2 regions of the Congregibacter sp. genome follow, and region 1 is predicted to be linked to the other one. Evidence: predicted binding sites of a transcription regulator. Region 1 holds the regulator's gene; the other holds the start of a gene.

The links. Region 1 encodes LexA, which represses DNA repair genes until DNA is damaged. Its sites were predicted from a motif close to ACTGTNTNTANANACAGT; they were not measured.
Region 2: a site for LexA is predicted at 1,314-1,331, ahead of recA (recombinase RecA). Genes of this name have one in related genera too.

The regions. Positions count from the first base shown of each region.
Region 1 covers NZ_CBFIIF010000015.1:56,811-60,228, reverse strand. Annotated here, with positions in the region: gene ACTG39_RS08280 (S-methyl-5'-thioinosine phosphorylase) at 1-128, opposite strand, end outside; gene ACTG39_RS08275 (mechanosensitive ion channel family protein) at 125-1,222, opposite strand; gene ACTG39_RS08270 (DUF6763 family protein) at 1,467-1,784, shown strand; gene lexA (transcriptional repressor LexA) at 1,941-2,567, shown strand; gene ACTG39_RS08260 (hypothetical protein) at 2,744-2,998, opposite strand; gene ACTG39_RS08255 (hypothetical protein) at 3,082-3,418, opposite strand, start outside.
Region 2 covers NZ_CBFIIF010000017.1:45,722-49,139, forward strand. Annotated here, with positions in the region: gene ACTG39_RS08885 (glutamate--cysteine ligase) at 1-156, shown strand, start outside; gene ACTG39_RS08890 (M14 family metallopeptidase) at 182-1,213, shown strand; gene recA (recombinase RecA) at 1,541-2,593, shown strand; gene ACTG39_RS08900 (regulatory protein RecX) at 2,755-3,174, shown strand; gene ACTG39_RS08905 (mechanosensitive ion channel domain-containing protein) at 3,192-3,418, opposite strand, start outside.

The DNA of each region.
Region 1 (3,418 bases):
CCCGCGTATACACCCTCTTCTATGGCCATGGATGGCTGCCCATAGGGTGTCTCGACCGCGTGTGATGCCAACACCTCCAGACCATCAAGACTATTGAGACCAGTGCCTCCGATGAGTGCCAGACTCATGCGTTCAACTCCTCTGCGGGACCCGGCATCAGCAGCGTACGCGTAGGAAACGCGATGTCAGCGCCATGCTGATGCACTATCTCCAGGACCTTTATGAGCACGTCCTGCTTCACGCCGTGATACTCCACCCAATTGGTCGTTCTTGTATGACAGTACAAAAAGCAGTCCAGCGACGAACCACCGAAGGACTCAAAGTTAACAATAATGGTCTGGCTCGTATCGATGGCCTCGTGAGCATTGAGCATCTCACGGACGGCCTCAACCACGGCCGCAAGGACCCTGCTGTCGTCGTAGCGTAATCCAAACTTTTCGTAAATACGCCGATTGAGCATTCGCGATGGATTCTCAATCACAATTTGACTGAACACCGAATTGGGAACGTAAAGCGGCCGCTTATCAAAGGTGCGTATGCGCGTTACGCGCCAACCGATGTCCTCGACGGTACCTTCCAGCGCCCGATCCGGTGACCGCACCCAATCTCCAATGGTGAAAGGCCGGTCCATGTAGATACCCAGTCCACCAAAAAAGTTCGCCAGTAAATCCTTTGCGGCAAATCCCACAGCGATGCCACCAATACCGCCGAAGGCCAGCAAACCGGACACAGACACGCCCAGGGTCTGAAGAAGCATCAACGCTGTGATCAACCACAGTGCGACACGTAACAACCTGGCCGTGGATCGCACAGTTGCCTTGTCTACCGATGCGCCATCGGCGAATTTGGCGAGTACAACTTGCTCCTCGATGTTGGCGATGAGGCGATGCAGAAACCAGGGCACGAGAAGCACCAGCGAAGCATGGAGAACGGTTAAGGCGACCTCTCTCAGGGACGCCAAAGCGGGTAATAGCGCGAACAGCAGCGTCAATAGCAGCAACCACCAGGCTAGTTTCGCGGGAGCGATAAGCGCGACCACAAAAGCGTCGTCCCACTGCTGAGTAGACTGCTGCGCCAAGCGGTGGACGCGCCGGAGAAGCGCTCCGATCACCCATTGACCAACTAGCGCAATGAGCAGCAGCCCCCCCGTAGCCACCCAGACCCAGGGTAAGTTGAGGCTATTGGCGACGTGTGCAAAAGCAACCGCGAGTTGTGATTCCATGGCGATCCCGACTGGTTTTAGACTATTTGAGCATGTAGAAAACGCCCTTAAGGCGGTGAAAGTATAACAGCGACCCTACAAGCTTAGACGCTTCGTGCAACGGCAACGCCAAGTGATTGAATAGCCACGGTTCCTTCAAAAGTGCTCACGCGCAGGGCAATAACTGTCACTTAATCCTGACAGTTTTCTTCGCTGGCATCTCCCCAAAATGCTGATAGCTTTAAGAGTCCTAGGGAGAAGAGATATGAGTCAATTTGTACCAAAACTGGGCCGCTGGTATCAGGATCGCGAGAGCGGCCAACTGTTTGAAATTGTGTCCCTCGATTTAGATGAGGCCAATGTTCAGGTCCAGTACCTGGACGGAGAGCTAGCCGATTTTGATCTCGACGTCTGGGCGGAACTCAGTTTGCGCACCGCAGCGGCACCCGAAGACTGGCGCACGCCGTTTGAACTGGATGACGCTGATGAGATCGACCCGGACGCAGCGATGCACCCCCTGCAGTGGAGTAGCCCTCTATCCAATATCGAGCCGGACACGGTACTGGCAATCGAGGACGTCTAGCGACGGCGTTTGTCTGTCATTGGCGTTAACAGCGCGACAAGCTTTTAGGGAGTAACTGACTGCGAAGATGCGCGGCAAAACGTCGCAATAAGATTAGTTGCTCCGCCGCGTTTACTGTATATAATCACAGGCACTGTACAAATTCACAGGTGCCTCATGCTCAAGCTTACTGCTCGTCAGGAACAGGTTCTGGACGTTATCCGTCGTCATATCGGCGATACCGGCATGCCCCCTACCCGGGCCGACATTGCCCGGGAGCTGGGATTTAAATCTGCCAACGCCGCTGAGGAGCACCTCAAAGCCCTCGCCCGCAAGGGCGCCATCGAGATCATCCCCGGAGCGTCTCGAGGTATTAGGCTGCCCGAAGACGCGGGCCTGCCTATCGTCGGAAAGGTCGCAGCGGGAGACCCTATTCTTGCCGCAGAGAATGTCGAAGAACACTGCGCTATCGATCCGTCCCTGTTCCACCCCCCGGCGGATTATCTACTGCGGGTTCAAGGCGACAGTATGATCAACGTAGGCATTCACGATGGCGACCTGTTAGCCGTCCACAGCACGCCGGTAGCTGACAACGGCGCGATCGTTGTCGCTCGCATCGATGATGAGGTAACGGTAAAGCGGCTGAAACATGGTCGTGACAAGCGCCACCTGCAACTTTTACCCGAAAACGACGACCTGTCTCCAATCGATGTTGACCTCGCGGAGAGCAGTTTCGCCATTGAAGGCCTAAGCGTAGGGGTGATTCGTCGGTCGATGCAGTACTCGAAGCAGTACTCGAAGTAGTACTCGATTGGCAATCGCTATAGAGGATGCCTGGCTAACCAAACCGAATTGGCGGAATTGGCGGAATTAGCGAAATTAACAGCGCCCTAGACTTTCCAGGGCCTCAATCACCCCGGGGCTGAACAAAAAACCTTGTTCAAGGCTGCCGGCTTAGACACAGCCGATCGCCTCTCGAATCAGTGCAGGATTCGAGGGGCTGTTTGTGTGGGCTCAGTCTCTACTTCGACGTCCGTCTGCTCCGCGACCTCCGCGGCAGCCTGAATACCGGCCTGAATCATAGCTTTCGCCACTTCCAGTCCCTTATCCAGAATGTACATTCGGGTTTCGTCGGAGAAGCTGATGGTCACGAGAGGTTTACTATCGTCATCAGCACGTTGTAGAACTATGTCGCCATCACCGAGATCCACGATCTCGAGCAAAGATGTAGGCACGCAGTAACCTCTAAATGAGAGTTGCAGCGCAATGGTAGCAGTCCTGCTCCCTCCGGAACAAGTCGACTACGAGACAGGGCGCTCTAACACTCAGATAGCGAATCATCCATTCTGGTCATGGTGGCCGATAACGCATCTGCCCAAGCCATCACGACAGCAAAGCCTGCGACTTCACGGTCACTAACCAACAGCCCCTGCACAGATTGCACACTACTCTGGGCGCCCGGTGATGGACCTGCGCCCGAAGTATCCTCGAGCATCTGTGCCAGCCAGCCCGTTTTCTCCAGTTGGGTAAACTCAGCGATTTCGGGGCTTAGGGCCTTACCGGCATCAGGCCGCGGGAGATCCCCGGTATTTGCCGGCAGGGTAAGCGACGATGCTTCTTCGACGCCGGATACAGCTAAGAGAAACCAGCCATAG
Region 2 (3,418 bases), on a different contig from region 1:
AGCGTCAGACGCAGCGGCGCCCGATGGCAGCGTGAGGCCACGCGGGCGCTTATGGCTCGCGGACGCAGTAAACCCAGTGCGCTCAAGGAAATGCTGTCGTTTTATCGTGAGCTCAGTGCACAGAATATCCCGGTCGCCGAGTGGCCTGTGCCTTAATGCGTCGCATAGTCAGGACAGCGGGATGAGACGTTTTCGTTTCCTTAAAAACCCTGATGCCAGTCTTGCGGGCACGAGCCCCGATGCCCTGTTGGAGAATCTTGGCGGTCCCGTTTGTATTTTATTTACCGGCGAAGACAGTACGCGGACCCGAGCGCTGGTGACGCTGCTCCACGGCAACGAACCCTCGGGTCTGTACGCACTCCATCGCTGGCTGCATGGCGGGCAGCAGCCTGCAGTTAACCTGCTGTTTATTGTGGCTTCGGTGCATGCAGCATTGGAAACTCCGCGCTTTAGTCATCGCATGTTGCCTCGGGCCCGGGATTTGAATCGTTGCTTCAGTCCGCCTTTTGACGACGAGCAGGGGCGTCTTGCGCAAGAGATTCTCGAGCTACTGCGTTTGCATCGACCTGAGGCTGTGGTGGACATGCATAACACCTCAGGCTCCGGTCCGTCCTTTGGTGTCTGCACGCATCTTGATCGACAACACGATGCCCTCGTATCGCTGTTTACCCGGCGCTTGGTGGTCTCCCACTTGAGCCTCGGGGCGCTCATGGATATCAGCGATGCAAGCTGTCCCACGGTCACCATAGAGGTAGGCGGGCGTTTGGATGATGATGCACATGAGCTGGCATATGAGGGGCTGCAGCGTTATGCCATGGCCGAGCGAGTGCTTGCCAATGATACTGAGACCGAATGGGGTATCGAGATCCTCCGCGACCCTATACGCCTTGAGCTGCGGGAGGGGGTGACCCTCGCCTATGCCGAGACGCCGCGGCCGGGACATGACATTACCTTGCGCAGTGACATCGAGCATCACAACTTTGGTGAGGTGAATGCGGATACGCCTTTGGGCTGGATTAAAGATGACCCCCAGGCTTTGTTTCGGGCAACCGACGCATTTGGACGCTGCGCCGTAAAGACGCTGGTACGCAGCGAAGCCGGCGCTTTGTTTCCCTCTCGGGGTCTCAAGCTGTTCATGATCACAACCAACGCCTCTATTGCCGAGAGCGATTGTCTGTTCTATGCGGTAGCTACTGACCCCGACCCCTGCTGATTGCCATTGTCACCCGTCGTAATTAGCGACAGGTCGTGAAACTGGCAGTATTTTTAATGACTTTTCGCCGCATATGATGGTTGCATTCTTTGGCGCAACCACTGATTATATGTACAGTAGTATTCCGGCAGGTAAATACCGCCGGTTTGGGCGCCAAACATGCCAAAGAATGGCAAAGGACGGCAAAGAATGGCAAAGAATGGCAAAGGATGGCAAAGCATCGGTAAGAACCGCCAATGAATGGCCTGCAACAAATGACCAGTAACAAATGACCAGTAACAAATGACTCGAAAAAATCGACCAGTAGCAAAATCAGGAGAGCAGCACATGAACGCAAATAAGGAAAAGGCACTCGAAGCGGCCCTCGGCCAGATCGATCGTCAATTCGGTAAAGGCACTGTCATGCGCATGGGAGACAGCGATCGCGTCGCTATCCCGTCGATATCTACCGGTTCTTTGGGCCTGGACGTCGCCTTAGGCATAGGTGGCCTTCCCAAGGGTCGTATCTGCGAGATCTTTGGTCCTGAATCATCGGGTAAAACCACATTGACCCTGCAGGTTATCGCGGAAGCACAAAAGGCGGGCGGAACAGCCGCTTTTATTGATGCGGAGCATGCGCTGGACCCGATTTACGCCGAAAAGCTGGGCGTACAGATTGATGACTTGATTGTTTCCCAGCCCGATACCGGAGAGCAGGCATTGGAAGTTACTGAGATGCTCGTTCGTTCCGGTGCTGTTGATGTGCTGGTAGTCGATTCCGTCGCTGCTCTGACGCCGCGGGCCGAAATCGAGGGCGATATGGGCGACTCTCACGTAGGCCTGCAGGCAAGACTGCTTAGCCAGGCGATGCGTAAGCTCACAGCGACCATCAAGCAAACTAATTGTCTGGTGATATTTATCAACCAGATCCGCATGAAGATTGGCGTTATGTTCGGTTCCCCCGAAACCACCACGGGCGGTAATGCGCTGAAGTTCTACTCATCCGTGCGACTCGATATTCGCCGTATTGGCGCGGTCAAGGAAGGCGATGAGGTGGTGGGTAACGAGACCCGCGTCAAAGTCGTGAAGAACAAGGTGGCGCCACCGTTCAAGCAGGCGGAATTCCAGATTATGTATGGCCGAGGTATTTATCGTACGGCAGAAGTGATCGACTGGGGCGTGAAGCTCAACCTTATCGATAAGTCCGGTGCCTGGTATGCCTACAAGGGCGACAAAATCGGTCAGGGTAAAGCCAATGCGGCGAAATTCCTTGAGGATAATCCGGCGCTAGGCAGCGAAATCGAGGGTTTGATTCGCTCGCAGTTACTGGATCTGGACGCTAAGGAAGAAACAGTCGATGCCGTTCTAGAAGGTGAAGAGGCCGCTGAAGACAATTCTTAATTGATAGACGACGCCGCTGGCGTCGTTCGCGCTCTCCGGGTGCTGGAGTACCACTTCCCCTACCACAGCTCCAGCACCCTTTTTTTGCAACAGACTAGTCAGTAGTCTATCCATCCATGAAACGCGCCGCTCAAGCTCCTCAAAGCCCTCGTAACGCCGCAATGAATTTGCTCGCGCGCAGAGAGCATTCCCTCGCTGAACTGCGGACTAAGCTCGGACGTCGTTTTGACAGAGACGAGTTGGATGTAGCACTTCACAAGCTCGCTGATGAAAACCTTCAAAGCGATGGGCGCTTTGCTCAGGCGTTTACACGAGAGCGAATGCTCCGTGGCATAGGCCCTCTGCGAATCGATTCAGAACTGCGCCAGCGCGGTGTTGATCGAAAACTGATTGAGGAGGCCATAGCGGTGACGCCGAGCGAAGAGGGCATCACCTGGCGTGAGCTCGCCAAAGACGTGCTGCAGCGAAAGTTTGGCAATGAGCGGCCCGAAGATCTTGCAGAAAAGGCGCGACGACTGCGTTTTCTTGGCTACCGGGGCTTTGGTGAAGAGGCCGCAGATCTGGTTCCTGATGTCTTCTAGTGCTAGCTGGAAGAGTACTAGCTGGAAGAGCCCGGTTCTGATGACATGATTCGGATGGGTAGGGGCTCGGCAGCATCGAGGTGCACATCGCGCTGGGGGAACGAAATACTTATACCCGCCGCATTAAACTCACGATAGATAATCTGTCTAAGCTCGGTAGATACCCTTGGGTAGTCGCGAATTGCGTAGCAACGCAGCCATAGCACTAGTGCGTTGTCGCCAAAATCTTCAAAACTGACATAGG